Regions from separate parts of the Flavitalea sp. genome, predicted to be linked through region 1. Evidence: riboswitches for the same ligand, from Rfam matches in the RefSeq annotation. Region 1 holds a riboswitch; the other holds the start of a gene.
The links. A riboswitch is a leader RNA that binds a small molecule or an ion and turns the genes downstream of it on or off. The one in region 1 is predicted to bind S-adenosylmethionine.

Region 2: it holds a riboswitch for S-adenosylmethionine, as region 1 does, so the genes downstream of both, VK664_RS07485 (trans-sulfuration enzyme family protein) here and VK664_RS28705 (SusC/RagA family TonB-linked outer membrane protein) in region 1, are expected to answer to the same signal.

The regions. Positions count from the first base shown of each region.
Region 1 covers NZ_DATHKG010000181.1:31,744-39,995, reverse strand. Annotated here, with positions in the region: gene VK664_RS28720 (molybdopterin-dependent oxidoreductase) at 1-194, opposite strand, end outside; gene VK664_RS28715 (DUF3592 domain-containing protein) at 367-810, opposite strand; gene VK664_RS28710 (CE1 family esterase) at 860-1,792, opposite strand; SAM riboswitch class I at 2,119-2,222, shown strand; gene VK664_RS28705 (SusC/RagA family TonB-linked outer membrane protein) at 2,620-5,793, shown strand; gene VK664_RS28700 (SusD/RagB family nutrient-binding outer membrane lipoprotein) at 5,871-7,304, shown strand; gene VK664_RS28695 (peroxiredoxin family protein) at 7,430-8,252, shown strand, end outside.
Region 2 covers NZ_DATHKG010000046.1:47,014-55,265, reverse strand. Annotated here, with positions in the region: gene uvrA (excinuclease ABC subunit UvrA) at 1-2,492, opposite strand, end outside; gene VK664_RS07495 (OmpA family protein) at 2,773-3,450, shown strand; gene VK664_RS07490 (porin family protein) at 3,499-4,176, shown strand; SAM riboswitch class I at 4,517-4,626, shown strand; gene VK664_RS07485 (trans-sulfuration enzyme family protein) at 4,813-6,015, shown strand; gene VK664_RS07480 (O-acetylhomoserine aminocarboxypropyltransferase/cysteine synthase family protein) at 6,099-7,421, shown strand; gene VK664_RS07475 (homoserine O-acetyltransferase family protein) at 7,532-8,252, shown strand, end outside.

The DNA of each region.
Region 1 (8,252 bases):
AGATCGAGGACCGGCCATTTTTTTGTTACAGTCTGGCCAACAGGAAGCTCTGGCATCCCGTGCCTGTTTGGTTTACCTGAACCGAGAGGCTTTGAATCAGAAACAGAAGGTGTGTCCCTGATTTTATCTTCGAAGCGGGCCTTTAATTTCATTCTGGCTTCGACAATTCGATGTAGTTTTTCGGAGTCTCCCATGACCATTTTAATATGAGTGATGAGTGATGAGGAAGAAAATTATGAATTATGAGTTATGAATTATGAAACGAATTCATAGGACTTATGAATGATTTGTGAATAAAATACTGGCACAGACAAAATTAAACAATTTTAGGGACTTGATTTCTTGTAGTGAGCTAGCCCACTATTGCTATGCACTGTGCAGGAATATGAATGGCTTCTTTTTTGAAAGCCTGATATCATTATTATGTGGAACGATATGGCGATTGAGGAAAATGACCAGTAATACCAACAAAGGTATACCACCGGCAAGCAGGGTGCCAAGCCAGATAGAAAGAAATGTATTTAATCGGGCATCAGCGGGATTTGCAGTGTTGTAACGTACTGGTGCCAGGTCGCCTGGTTTATAACTGATATTTGCACTGCTGTTAAACCAGGTCGTGTCTGCATCATGTTCAAAATAAAATACCGAATAGGTAGAACGAAGCATGTCACCGGCATTACCCATTCCCTCGAATGACATTACCCCGGTTGTTGTTTTCGTTTTTGAGATCCAGATCAGTTTATTGATCAACAGTGGCACAGCAATGAGGCTTGCTATTGTCAAAACAAATACTGAGCGTCGTATTATCATTGAATTACAAATTCAGGTTGCAAGTAAAGTCAGCACTATTTCAGTACTATTAAGGTAACTGAAATTGTTGAAAAAAATCCCATAGCAGGTCGTTGGCTTTTATAACTTTTGAAGGCGAATCTCCTAATGCACTTCCCGGCTCTCCTCCCGGCCATGCATGTGCGCCATCTTTGGTAAGATAATAATTGATATTAACCTGGTTCAGGCAATCGGACCATTTGAAAAATGTGTAACCAGGATTATCCGCAACTTTTTGTGCCTTGGTTCCGCAGGCATTTATGGCCGACCACACATTCAATACTGAATCAACCGGAGCAAAATAGGCTTTCGAAACACCATCGCCGTATCCACCCTTATAAGGAACATTCTTGTCATTAACCGAATGCATATGAAGAACGGGGACCGGTCTGGATGAATCGCAGGGTTTTGTAACCGACATACTGCAAGCGTTTGGTGCAATAGCTGCAATCTTCCACGCAAGTTCGCAAGCCAGTCGGTAAGCCATGAGACCACCATTTGAATGCCCGGTAGCGTAAACTTTTTTTGGATTGATTTTATAATTCCTTACAAGAAGATCGATGAGTTGACTGATGAATTTAACATCATCGATATTTTTTTCGACAGCATAATCGCAACAGCTTCCACCATTCCAGGTTTGTGCTTTCAAAATACCCGTGCTCTTTACGCCGTTTGGATAAACAACAATAAAATCAGAGGCATTAGCTTTATCGGTGAGACCTGTTGAGCTTTCAAATTGTTCAGCGTTTCCTCCACCACCATGCAAAGCAATCACCAGCGAAAGCTCGTTTGATTCATAATAAGATGGCGGCAGGTTTAACAGGTAGGTCCTTTCCAGGCCGTCAACGCTTATGGTTCCCGTAAAACGAAAAATCTTTTGAGGCGCCGGTGAGTCTTTGCCACACCTGATACATAAGACGCTGATAACCATAAATATATGGTATATAATTCGAATTTTATTCATGTTTTGGTTTATGGACAGATATTTTAGGGGTCATCGTCGTAATATAGACTTACAAAACGTCGCAGCGTTTAAATGTTATATGATTTTTTGTTCCATGTGCGGTTGTTTTAGGTATGCTTGTAGCGCTGGTTGCGAAAAAAGATCTCGGTAATTAACTGCATTTCAATAGTCAGTAATTTTTCAACAGTCAGTAATTGAACAATATCAATCACAAAATTCGCGGAAAGAATAACTGTAAACTTTTCTTGAAAATTTATTTTTGATAAACCCTATGCTTTTTATAGACTGATAAGATTTCTGTATTATCTTTGCGCTAGTTCTTACAACACTTATCAAGAAAGGCTGAGGGAATGGCCCTGCGACGCCTTAGCAACCGTCCATGATTGGAAATGGTGCTAATTCCATCCCCTACGTACGGGATAGTTAAGTCAGAAGTTTTGCATTAAATATGTCAACATAACAAAGCACTCCTGATTAACGGGGTGCTTTTCGTTTTTAAATGCTCCCTGTACATTGATAAGGAAAAAGAATCAACGATTTGCCAGGCCTGTGACTCAAACAGTGTAAAAAAACAACGATGACAACTTTTAATGCCTATCAACAGTGCTCCAGTAAATTACCTGTGTACATTAAATCGCTTAAACGCAGCTCAATGCGTTGTTGTTGCTGTTTATCGCGACACTAAAGTGATGATGTAATTTATTCAAATCTCGTTTATTGAATTTTTGAAAATTGGTTTGGTACCGCGGGTAAGTTATTACCATGCAGGAAGCCATTTGGCACAGCTATGCCGGTATCGGACAATCAAACTATTAACCAGGTTTACTATGTTTAAAACAATTAGATTTTTTATTCCAATCTTATTATTGCTATTTACCAACGTTCTTGTGGCACAAACAAAAACGTTAACCGGAACGGTACGTTCCGCCGCAGGTGAGTTGTTGGTGGGTGTAACTGTAAAGGTTAAGAACAGCCAGCAAAATGTTCTTACTGATGCACAGGGTTTATTCACTATTACTGTTTCTTCGAATGACCAGCTGGTATTTTCTTATATTGGGTTTCAGACCAGTGAGATCAAAACGGAAAACATTAACGCTCCGCTCCAGATCGTTTTACAGCCCGGCGACAACGCCCTTGATGAAGTTGTAGTAACCGCACTGGGAATCTCCAGGCAAAAGAAATCACTTGGCTATGCAGTACAGGAGCTTAAAACAGAGGATATCGCAGAAGTAAAGACACCTAACCTGGTAAATGCACTTGCTGGTAAAGTTGCCGGGGTAAGGATCACGAACAGCCAGGGTGATATGGGATCATCAAGGATTGTTATTCGCGGGGAAACTTCTATTTCGGGCAATAACCAGCCTCTATTTATTATCAACGGCATTCCAGTTGACAACTCTCAATTAAATTCCGGTGGTGCACGGGATTATGCAAACACAATCTCAGATATCAATCCTGATGATATTGAATCTATAAGTGTATTGAAGGGCCCGAATGCTGCCGCACTTTATGGATCAAGGGCCGCTGCCGGTGTGATCCTTATCAAGACAAAAACAGGCAAAACCAAAAAAGGTTTAGGCATTACGGTAAACTCAAATGTTGTTTTTGAAAGTTTGCTTACACTACCGGAATACCAGAATTCTTATGGCCAGGGCTCTGAAGGAAAGTTTAGTTATGTGGATGGAAAAGGAGCAGGTATAAACGATGGAGTTGATGAAAGCTGGGGGCCAAGACTTGACGGAAGACTAATCCCACAGTTCTATTCCAAAGGTGAACCGGTTCCATTTGTTGCTCATCCTGATAACGTAAGAGATTTTTTCAGGACAGGTTATGTAGCTACCAATGGGATTTCAATTGCAGACGCAACCGAGAAAGTTGATTATCGTGTTTCATTTAACAATCTGAAACAAGAAGGAGTAATACCGAACTCCGGGCAGGGCAAAAATTCATTTGCGTTAAATACTACGCTCCGGGTAACTCCAAAGCTCGCTGTTACTGTCGATGCAAATTATAGCCGTCTTGCTTCAGACAATCTTCCCGGAACAGGTGGTACCCGTGCAACAAGCACGATGCTGCAATACACATGGTTCGGAAGGCAGGTTGATATAAACCGCCTGAAACCATATCGTGATGAAAATGGTGTTCCTTTCAACTGGAACAATAGCTATTATAGTAATCCCTATTTTATTGCTTATGAAAACACAGTTGAACAAAGACGAAACCGTTTGATAGGTAGTGTTGCCCTGAATTATAAAATAATTGAAGGTCTGAGTTTTAATTTCCGTTCCGGTACCGACTATTATAATGATCGCAGGAAAATAAAAGTTGCTTATGGTACAAACGGTGCTCCTTTTGGATCGTATTCTGAAAGCGCGTTTACAGTAAATGAAACAAATACTGAAGGAACGTTTAATTATGATAAACGCATCAACAAGGATTTTACCGTTGAAGCACTTGCAGGTGGTAATATCAGGTCACGCTATATTGAGCAGAATGACCAGAGCGCTCCAAGGTTGGCTGTGGCTGGTCTTTACTCATTAACCAATTCAAGGGATCCTTTAATATCATCTAACAACTATAGCAAGCTCAAGTCTTATAGTGTATTTGGTTCTGCGCAGTTAGGCTTCAGGAATTATTTGTTTTTAAACGTAACTGGCAGGAACGATTGGACGTCTACCTTGCCCGCAGCCAACCGTTCTTACTTCTATCCTTCATTCAACGGTAGCGTGGTATTAACGGAAGCGCTCCAGATCCAAAGCAACGTTCTCAATTATGCTAAGATCAGGGGTGGCTGGTCGAAGGTTGGTAAGGATGCCGATCCATATAGGTTGCTTAACACATATGTGTTTGGAGCACCTTATGGAGCTTACCCACAGCTTAATGCATCCACAGCTTACCTGAATCCGGATCTTAAACCAGAAACAACAAATTCAACTGAACTTGGTGCTGAAGCAGTTTTATGGAATAAAAGGGTAAAAGTTGACCTGAGTTTTTATAACACAAACAGCTATGACCAGATACTTAGTGTGGATGTAAGTCCTGCCACAGGCTACCGCTCCAAGTTGCTCAATGCCGGAGAGATAAATAACAAAGGGTTTGAAGTTCAATTAGGAATTACACCTGTCAAAAGCCAGTTCACCTGGGATATCGACCTTAATTACGCATTGAACAGATCTAAGGTGATAGAACTCGACCAGGAAGGGTTGCTTCAGAATTATGTGATCGCTACTAATTCAGCCCAGGTCATAGCGGCAGTTGGTCAGCCTTATGGAACCTTATTTGGGAACGCGTTTCTAAGAGATGATGCAAACAATATTATTGTAAATGCAACCGGTACTCCAAAAATAGATCCGACGAAAAGAGTTCTCGGGAAATACACTCCTGATTGGATCGGCGGTATAAGCAACACTTTTTCTTTTAAAGGCTTTAGTCTTGGAGTGTTGATAGATGGAAGCTTTGGAGGTTCCATATACAACGGCACTTTTGCAACGGGCACGTATACAGGTGTGCTCGCATCCACCTTGCCTGGAAGAGGAGCCGAGAATGGTGGTTTGTTTTATTACTATCCCGGCAATAACAAAGCAAATGGTACAGTTAAACTTGAACAGGGCTCCTCTGCACCTGCAGGCGAAACCGTATACGACGATGGTATTATATTTAACGGCGTAACCGAAGACGGGAAAGCAAATTCAAAAATTTTACCGGCTCAACAATATTATAAGTCGTTCCGCACAATCGATGAAGCGAATATTTTTGATGCTTCTTATGTAAAGCTGCGTGAAGTAAAGCTGAGTTATAATCTTCCTGTAAAATGGATTCGTTCGATAGGTCTTGTCGGTGCTTCAGTGTCACTGGTTGGCCGGAATCTTTATATCATACATAGAAACGTTGATGACATCGATCCGGAAGTGGCTTTCAATACAGGTAATGGCCAGGGATTGGAAAGTCTCTCAAATCCAACAACACGCAGTTATGGATTTAATATCAACCTTAGATTCTAATCAAACCAGCATTACCGGATTCAAATCAACATCACCGAATTCAAAACAGCATCACAGAATTCAAAACAGCATCAATCATGAAAAAAACAGTTTATCATATAGCGCTTTTCCTTGCGATTGGTTTAACAGCCTGCAACAAGGAGCTCGACGAAGTAAATACAAATCCCAATGCCACTGAAAATGCGCAGCCGGATTATCTTTTGACCGGTGCAATAAAAAATACCGTCGATGCATACTGGGGAACAGCAAATACCATGAATTCAAGTCTTCTTTTTGTACAGCACTGGGCTAAGATTCAGTATACGGAAGAAGATCGTTTTATATTTTCCAACAGTAGCTTTACGAGTCTTTGGACGACCGGTTATTCACAGGGCATCACGAATCTGAATGAGATCATAAAACTGGCAGACGAAACAGCTAACCCAAATTATAAAGGAGTTGCCATTATCCTCCGGTCCTGGATCTTTCAGTTAATGACAGATGCTTATGGCGATGTGCCGTATACTCAGGCTGCTGCTCTTGATAAATATATATCGCCAGCTTATGACAAACAGAAAGACATTTATTTTGGCTTGCTTGAAGAACTGAAAACGGCGAAATCATTGCTACAACCTTCCGGCAAGGCAATATCCGGTGACATTATCTATTCAGGTAATATTACGAAATGGCAAAAACTGGCTAACTCTTTAAGGTTGCGGATTGCCCTTCGCATTGCAGACAAAGAGCCAGCTAAATCAAAACAAGTGCTTGATGAAATCAATGCTGCGGGCGATGTTTTGATCAGCGACAATGCTGATAATGCACAGTTAATATATCTTACTTCGCCACAACAGAATCCCGTCAGCGCTTTATTTGAAACAAGAGATGATTATCGGATAAGCAAAACCGTGACTGATAAATTGTTCCAGTTAAATGATCCCAGGCTTACCGTGTTCGCAAGCAAAACTCAAACACCAACTCCGCAGGAATATGTGGGCATACCCAATGGTTTGACGAATTCAGAAGCAAGCAATCTTGGATTTGCAAAAACTTCGAAGCCTGGTGCATCCTTTCTCACACCACAATCTCCTGCCATTATTTTTAGTTATTCCGAACTTCTTTTTGACAGGGCAGAAGCAGCGGCGCGAGGCTTTACCACTGAAAATGCCGCGGTACTGTATCAGCAGGCAATCAGTGCTTCGTTTAAACAATATGGTATTTCAGAATCTGCAACTGCTACTTATCTTGCTCAGCCGGGTGTACAGTTTGACAATAGTAATTTCAAAAAATCTATTGGTGAACAAAAGTGGATCGCTTTATTTGGCCAGGGACTTGAGTCATTTGCGGAAAGAAGAAGACTGGATTACCCGGTGCTGACCGCATCAGCCAATACGGTGTTAAATGGAGAGATACCGGTGAGGTTCATCTATCCCGGCACTGAGCAATCGCTTAACGGGGATAGTTATAAGGCAGCAGTGGCAAACCAGGGAACAGATTTGCTGACAACAAAACTCTGGTTTGACTTGTTTTAGTATCTGAATACTTGTCTTGACGCTTACCTGCTTTAACGCTTGACTGATTTAACGCTTACCTGCTTTAACGCTGGTTTAATATATTAACACATAATTTCGTTATAAACCGGCTAATTATTTCAAATATGAGATTAACAATCGTACTAGTTTTGTCAATACTTATTTTTACCGGATGGGCAGACAGCACCTATAGTTACACGGGTATTCCGGTAATGACTGAGCAAAAAAATTCACGGCCTTTGCCTATTGAAGGCAAATGGCGGGGTGAATTTGAAATCCGCCCGGGACTTAAGGTGCCATTTGTATTTGAATTCGCGAAAGGCAAGGATAATAAGCCAGCTATATATTTCCTGAATGGAGATGAGAAGTTTGAGGGTGGGTCCGTTAAACAGGTGAATGACTCTGTGATAGTGTCGCTTGACCAGTTCGATAACGAGTTTGCGTTGAAGTTGGTTGGTGATGAATTATCAGGTGAATTGAGAAAACAAAACAGCAACACACCCGGAACTCCTTTGACCGCCAAAAAAAATCTTTCATACCGGTTTAAAGATAGCGGCTCTTCGACAGCAGTAGCCGATGTTTCAGGAACCTATGATATTTTGTTCAAGGCGGGAAATGGAACAGAAGAAAAAGCAGTTGGACTGTTCACCCAGGAAGGGAATAAGTTAAAAGGGACATTTCTGAGAATAACGGGTGATTCAAGGTATTTGGAAGGAACGGTAGATGGGAACAAATTTCAGCTTTCATCTTTTATCGGATCGTCACCATCTTATTATAAAGGTCAGATAAGCAGTGATGGCAAATTGACCGGTGAAGCAATTGGTTCAAGATCAAGCCAGGTATTTACTGGAGTGCCAAATGAAAATGCAGCTTTGCCCGATGCATCTACACTTACTTTGATGAAGCAGGGATATTCGACGCTGGATTTTTCATTTCCGGATGCAGATG
Region 2 (8,252 bases), on a different contig from region 1:
TTTCGATAAATGTAAGGTACATTCTGAAAAAATTCAACAGCTTCTTCAACTGTCATATCAAGTACATCGCTTATTGATTTTCCTTTATACCTGATCTCCAGCGTTTCCCTGTTATATCTTTTACCCTGGCATTTCTCACAATGCACATAAACATCCGGCAGGAAATTCATTTCAATTACCCGCATACCACCGCCCTCACAAACATCACAACGGCCATTCTTAACATTAAAGGAAAACCTGCCGGCAGTGTATCCCCTGATCTTGGCTTCAGGCACAGATGCGAATAAGGTCCGGATATCGGTGAAGAACCCGCAATATGTTGATGGATTGGATCTTGGTGTTCGTCCTATAGGACTTTGATCGATCTCGATTACCTTATCAATATGTTCAAGACCCTTAACACTTTTATATTTCAGCGGGTTAGTCTTCGAATTAAATGCATGCTGACTAAGTATCGGGTAAAGCGTTTCGTTGATCAATGTCGACTTCCCACTGCCGCTCACACCCGTCACAACAATAAATTTACCAAGCGGGAAAACAGTGCTAACATTTTTAAGATTATTTCCTTGAGCTCCTTTCAACTCAAGTACTTTTCCGTTTCCTTTTCTTCTTTCTTTCGGAACAGGTATTGATTGTTTCCCGTTTAAGTATGAAGAAGTCAGGGTGTCTAAGGTTAACAAGTATGATGGTTTACCTTCAGCTACTATCCTGCCGCCATGAGCGCCGGCCTTAGGTCCGATATCAACCAGGTAATCGGATGCAAGCATGATGTCTTTATCATGTTCTACTACAATAATACTATTACCTATGTCGCGGAGATTGGTCAGTGCTTTAATCAGTCGATGATTATCGCGCTGATGAAGTCCGATACTTGGCTCATCGAGTATGTAAGTAATACCCTGCAGTTGCGAACCAATTTGAGTTGCCAGCCTGATCCGCTGCGATTCACCACCACTCAGTGTCCTTGAGGGTCGGTTAAGACTGAGATAATTGAGGCCGACATCCAGGAGAAACTGGAGTCTTTCCCTGATCTCTTTAACGACGTCTTTACCAATGATATTTTGTTTGTTATTTAAGCGTTTTTCGATTCCCCCAAACCAATTCATCAGTTTATCGAGATTGAGATCGCTGAGTTCCGAAATATTTTTCTCATCAACCTTAAACCAAAGACTTTCTTTCTTAAGTCTTGCACCCTTGCATTCATCACAGGTCTTCAGTTCCATAAACTGTTCAACCCATTCCCTCAGTGAATCACTGGTACCACCTGCAAACCATCTTTTTAATTGGGGAACAAGGCCTTCATATTCGCTTAAATATATCTCGCCGTTTGCAACCACATCATCAAAATCAGGTATGTCTTCAACAGGCCCGGTTTCATTTCCATACAGAATCAGGTTTAATGACTTTTCGTTCAGATCCTTTACCGGTTTATCCAGGCTGAACTTATGCTTGCGCGCCAACTGCTGTACCTGCTTGTATACCTGGCTTTCTCTTTCAGCACCCAAAGGAACAATTGCACCTTCGTTAATACTAAACGAAGGATCAGGAATTATAGCCTCGAGACTTATTTGGTAAACATTACCAAGACCCTTACAAACCGGGCAGGCTCCATAAGGCGAGTTGAATGAAAAGGAATTTGGAGATGGCTCTTCATAACTGAGCCCGGTATCTTCACACATCAATTGTTTAGAGTACTGAATAATCTTGTTGTCATCGTTCAATAACAAAAACATCAGATCCTTACCGGTCTGAAGAGACTTCTGAACACTTTGGCTGACCCTGGTCCGCATCTCCTCCGTAACAGCCAGGCGATCTATAACCACTTCGATGTCATGAATTTTGTAACGATCAACCTGCATCTTTGCTGCCAGGTCTTTGACCTCACCATCAACCCTCACTTTTACATATCCCTTCTTCCTGATGTCTTCAAACAATTCACGATAGTGTCCTTTACGCCCTCTTACAATGGGTGCAAGCAGCGTTATTTTTTTTCCTTTGAACTTTTTATAAATATTGTCAACAATCTCCTCTTCACTAAACTTGATCATTTTTTTACCAGTATGATAACTAAAGGCTTCTCCAATGCGCGCATAAAGTAAACGCATGAAATCATATACTTCAGTGATCGTACCAACTGTAGAACGGGGATTTTTATTTGTTGTTTTTTGCTCAATGGAAATAACAGGCGACAGGCCGGTGATTTTATCAACGTCGGGTCTCTCCATATCACCAATGAATTGCCTGGCATAGGCCCCGAAGCTTTCCATATATCTTCGCTGACCCTCAGCATAGATAGTATCGAATGCGAGTGAAGATTTTCCTGAACCACTTATACCGGTGATAACTACAAGTTGGTTCTTGGGTATGCTGATATCTATATTCTTAAGATTATGAACCCTGGCTCCAAATACCTCGATTAACTCATGATTGTGTATGCTATTTCCATTTGTTGACGGGAGCTTGTCAACAACTGCTGTTTTTGATTTTGCCATAATTTTTTGCGAATTGCAAAGATACGAACAAATCAGGTTTAAAGAGGTTCAATTAGAGTTGGAACAGGAGCCGTTTTGTGTAGAAAATTCAGGGAAATTGTTGCCGGTGATAAACAAAAATTGTTCATATGAAAGCCGCATTTTTTTGTTAAAGCTAGGGTAGTTGGGTATTTAAACACTTAGAGTGGCAATTATATACACTTAATTCACGTTGAGGCCTCCCCAGCCGGATCGACATGGTATGATCTTTGAAAATGGTGGTCAGAACAAAATGAAAAATATGAAAACACTAAGTAAATTCTTTTTAATCCTCATTTCGTCAATCATTGTTTTATCCGGTTGTAAAAGCATGAACAAAACCCAGAAAGGTGCCGCAATTGGTGTCGGTGGTGGTGCTGCAGCAGGTGCAGTTATCGGTAGGGCCGCAGGAAACACTGCAATGGGTGCTATCATCGGTGCAGCAGTCGGTGGTGTTACAGGCGCCGTTATCGGACGCAAGATGGACAAACAAGCAGAAGAAATTAAAAACGAAGTTCCAGGTGCCAAGGTTGAACGTGTAGGCGAAGGAATAGTGGTTGAGTTTAACAATAAAGTTCTATTCGCCGTTGATAAGGCCGATTTGTCATCTGCCGCTGAATCTAATCTGAACGAACTGAAAGATGTGCTTACTAAATATCCCGATACTAACATCGAGATTCAGGGACATACAGACAGCGATGGAACAGATGCACACAACAAAACCTTGTCTGATCGCAGGGCAAGTTCAGTTGCAGGTTATCTCCGCGAGAAAGGTGTACCTACAGGAAGAATTGTAACAAAAGGATTTGGTGAAACTGCACCAAAATATGGTAATGATACCGAAGACGGGAAAAGCCAGAATCGTCGTGTGGAATTCCTGATCACCGCAAATGAAAAAATGAAATCAGACGCGAAAAAAGAATCTGGTACAGGAAGTTAGGTCACTCCAATCGTCACTTAAAGAAAGTATTAATTTAAAAAACAGAATATGAAAAAATTAAGTTTAGCAGCAATCGCAGCGTTAGGTTTATTATCGACGGCATCTATGGCACAGTCACAAAGCGTTGAAGTTGGCGGAACAACCTTTGGTGTTCGGGCCGGTTTAAATTTGCAAAATATCAATGGCCGCGATGCCAGCGATGATAGGCTGGAAAACAAACTCGTTCCGAGGTTTCATGTTGGAGTGAATGCAGAGATACCAATTGCACCAGAATTTTATGTACAACCGGGTTTGTTATTTTCAACTAAGGGAACAAAATTTAATGATGCATTTGGTGGAGATCCAACGCTCAACCTTTCCTATATCGAGATTCCAGTGAATCTTTTATATAAACCCGTTATTGGTAATGGTAAATTATTGGTTGGTTTCGGACCTTATGTTGCTTATGGTATTGGCGGAAAGTACAAGACAGATGGAGATGACAGGAAAGTTAAGTTCAAGGGCAAGGTTAATGCGGATGACATTGATCCAAATGTAGTTTATTTCAAACCATTTGATGCAGGCGCAAATATACTTTTCGGATATGAATTCACTAATCGGTTTTCTGCCCAGTTGAATGCACAACTTGGTTTAGTAAATATCAATCCAGATAATTATGCTATGCCAGGCACAGACTCCAGGGCTGCAAACACAGGGTTCGGTTTATCAGTCGGATATAGATTTTAACTATAACTTCAAAACAGGAGCTCATCAGTCAATTGTTAACAATACGATTGACTGATAATTTCAAATGGTTAACAATGATGATAATAAGTCTCAATCATCAACAGTGACGCTTAGCTGATCGGTCTTAATCATCAACAGTGACGATCACCAAAAAGTGTTGCAGTTGCCTGCAACACTTTTTGGTTTTTGTTAACAAATAAATTTGCGGGGAACACCGGTTCTCCAATCAGTCTATGAAATAAAAGAAGTCTACTAGTTAAATAGACTTTTTTTTGAAAAAGTCGCTGAACTTTTTGGTGGTTTGCAATTCTGCTCTATCTTTGTCGCAGTTCTTTAATCATTCTTATCTAGAAAGGCTGAGGGTAATGGCCCTGGGAAGCCTTGACAACCTGTCGCGAGCAATCGTGATAAGGTGCCAATTCCATCTCCCTGTCGGGAGGCAGATAAGTCAGATTCAACGCTCATAAATATCTTCAATATATTTTAAGCTCTTCTGACTTTACGGAAGAGCTTTTTTTGTGCCATAACTGGTCAATAGAGCTGTGTCCGCTGATAAGAAATGTTCATGATTGATTCTGCGATTGCGGGATCATTCTTTAAACGGTAAAACATTTTTAAACAGTAAAACATTTAGTAATGCAGGATTCAACAAAGCTCATTCACAGTATCCCCGTCGACGAACAAACAGGCGCTATTTCCGTTCCTATTTATCAGACCTCCACTTTTGTACAGGAAGCGCCGGGTGTAAACAAAGGTTATGATTATGCAAGAAGCGGTAACCCGACCCGGGCGGCACTCGAAGACATCGTAGCAGAACTTGAAAATGGTACGGTAGGACTTGCTTTTGGAAGCGGACTGGCAGCTATCGACGCCGTGTTAAAATTATTAAAATCGGGCGATGAAATTATTGCGGTAGATGATATCTATGGTGGTGCATTCAGGCTTTTCACCCAGGTTTATGAAAAATTCGGAATCACGGTTCAATATGTTGATGCAACTGACCCCGCAAATGTCTTCAATGCGGTAACTCCAAATACAAAATTAATCTGGATTGAAACACCCACCAATCCAACACTGAAAATTGCAGATATCGAAGCAATCGCACGTATCGCAAAATCCAATAACTGTTTACTTTGCGTGGATAATACTTTTGCTTCACCCGCATTGCAAAAACCTCTTTCGCTGGGAGCTGATATTGTAGTACATTCCGCTACTAAATATCTCGGCGGGCACAGCGATATTATTGCAGGCCTGGTCATTACAAAAGATCGTGAACTGGGCGCTAAGGTAAAATTCATGCAAAATGCCTGCGGCAACATATTAGGTCCTTTCGATAGCTGGTTGCTTATCCGGGGAATTGAGACACTGCCATTGCGGATAAAACAACATTGTATCAACGCCCAGGCAGTTGCTGAATGGCTGGTAGCTCACCCTGCGGTTGATAAGGTATTTTATCCGGGGCTCGCTTCCCATCCTAATCACAAAATTGCAGCAAAACAATCAAAGGGATTTGGAGGAATTGTATCTTTCACTTTGAAAAATGATACCGAAAGCGCTGCAAATCTGGTCGTTACGTCTACTGAGCTGTTCAAACTGGCTGAGAGCCTGGGGGGCATCAAAAGTCTGCTTTGTCATCCCGCACAAATGACCCATAAATCAATACCAACCGAAAGACGCCGTGCGGCCGGTGTTGCCGATAGCCTGATCAGGTTGAGTGTGGGACTGGAGGATGTGGATGACCTGATTGCGGATCTCGACAAGAGCCTGAAAAAAATAAAAATAAATACCAGTTTAGGGGATAGTTCCGAATCTTTTGTCCCTTTAACTTTACTAAAATAGTATTCTCCATTTTATAAGTATTTTTATTAAGCAATCTTCATTTAACGAAAGCGCCTGCTTCAAAACTCTAAAAAACAACGATCATGAGCAATCTTCATTTTGAAACGCTTCAATTGCACGCCGGTCAACAAATCGATCCAACAACAAAATCACGAGCGGTTCCAATCTACCAGACTACTTCTTACGGATTTGACAATTCGGAGCATGCAGCAAATCTTTTCGGACTAAGAACGTTCGGAAATATTTATACAAGAATAATGAATCCCACCACAGATGTGTTCGAACAAAGAATGGCGGCGCTGGAAGGTGGAGTGGCTGCACTGGCAACAGGTTCAGGACAGGCAGCACAGTTTCTTGCCTTGAATAACATACTCCAGGTTGGTGATAATTTTGTGACCACCCCATATCTTTATGGTGGCACCTACAATCAATTTAAAGTTGCTTTTAAGCGGTTAGGCATAGAAGTTAGGTTCGCGGAAGGTGATAATGTTGAAAGTTTTGCGAAACTCATTGATAAAAATACCAAGGCGATTTATCTTGAAACCATTGGTAATCCACGTCTGAATATTCCTGACTTTGAAAAGTTTGGAGCGCTTGCAAAAGAATATGATCTGCCGTTGGTGGTTGACAATACTTTTGGTGCCGGGGGTTATTTGTTCCGCCCGATTGAATGGGGTGCAAATATTGTAGTTGAATCTGCAACAAAATGGATAGGTGGTCATGGAACAACCATAGGTGGTGTGATTATCGACGGTGGAAATTATAACTGGGCGAACGGTAAGTTCCCGCAGTTCACTGAACCATCGGAAGGTTATCATGGATTGAAATTCTGGGATGTATTTGGTGAAGGAAATCCATTGGGACTGCCAAATATTGCATTTGCAATCCGTGCAAGGGTTGAAGGCTTGCGTGACTTTGGAGCTTCACAAGGACCTTTTAATTCATTTTTGCTATTACAGGGAATCGAAACACTTTCATTACGGTTAGACAGGCATGTTGAAAACGCATTGAACCTGGCCCAGTGGCTTGAAAAACATCCGCAGGTTGAGTTTGTTGAATATCCAGGACTCAAATCAAGCCCTTACCATGAGCTTGCAAAAAAATATCTCACAAGAGGTTTTGGTGGGATACTCAATTTCGGTATAAAAGGCGACAAGGAAAATGCCAGCAAGTTTATTGATTCATTAAAACTGGTAAGTCATCTTGCGAATGTCGGCGATGCAAAAACACTCGCAATTCATCCCGCTTCTACCACCCACGAACAATTGAGCGTTGATGAGCAGCTCGCGGCAGGTGTGTCACCAAACCAGGTAAGAATCAGTGTAGGCATTGAACACCTGGACGATATCAAAGCGGACTTTGAACAGGCTTTTGAAAAGGTTTTTGCAAAACAGCTGGTAAGCTAATACCTGTTTTGCTTTTCGTCTAAGCTAATACCTGTTTTGTTTTTCATATAATGTACCTGCTGCTTCAATAAATAAGCAGCAGGTACATTCTTTCTTATAAATTTGCCCCAATGCCCCAGAAAATTTTCCGTTATGAAAAGAATTTCAGTTTAGAGAGCGGGGAAACGCTCAACGGATATCACCTTGCTTATACTACTTATGGTAAACTTAACGAACGGAAAGATAATGCAGTCTGGATCTTCCATGCTTTAACAGCAAACAGTGACCCGGCCGAATGGTGGACGGGCCTCACAGGAAAAGATAAACTCTTCGATCCTGCTCACTATTTCATAGTCTGCGTTAATATGCCCGGTAGTTGTTATGGAAGTCTCGGCCCGCTGGATATTGATCCCTCAACGCAAAATTCATGGTTTCACCGGTTCCCGCTTTTTACTCCAAGAGATATGATAAGGGCTTATCAGCCACTTAGAAGTTTTCTTGGAATCAAAAGGATAAAGGTCGGAATTGGCGGATCTATGGGTGGCCAGCAGTTACTTGAATGGGCCATTGAGGAACCATCTTTGTTCGAATTCATCTTTCCTATCGCGACCAATGCTGTTCATTCACCCTGGGGAATTGCCTTTAATGCTTCGCAAAGACTGGCCATAGAATTGGATAGTACCTGGAAGGATGAGCACCCGGAAGCCGGCATTGAAGGCATGAAAGTGGCAAGAGGCTTCGCATTGATCTCGTATCGCCACTATAACACCTACGGTAAGGGACAAACGGAACATGATGACAACCTGATTGATGGTTTTAAAAGCGAATCCTACCAACGTTACCAGGGTGAAA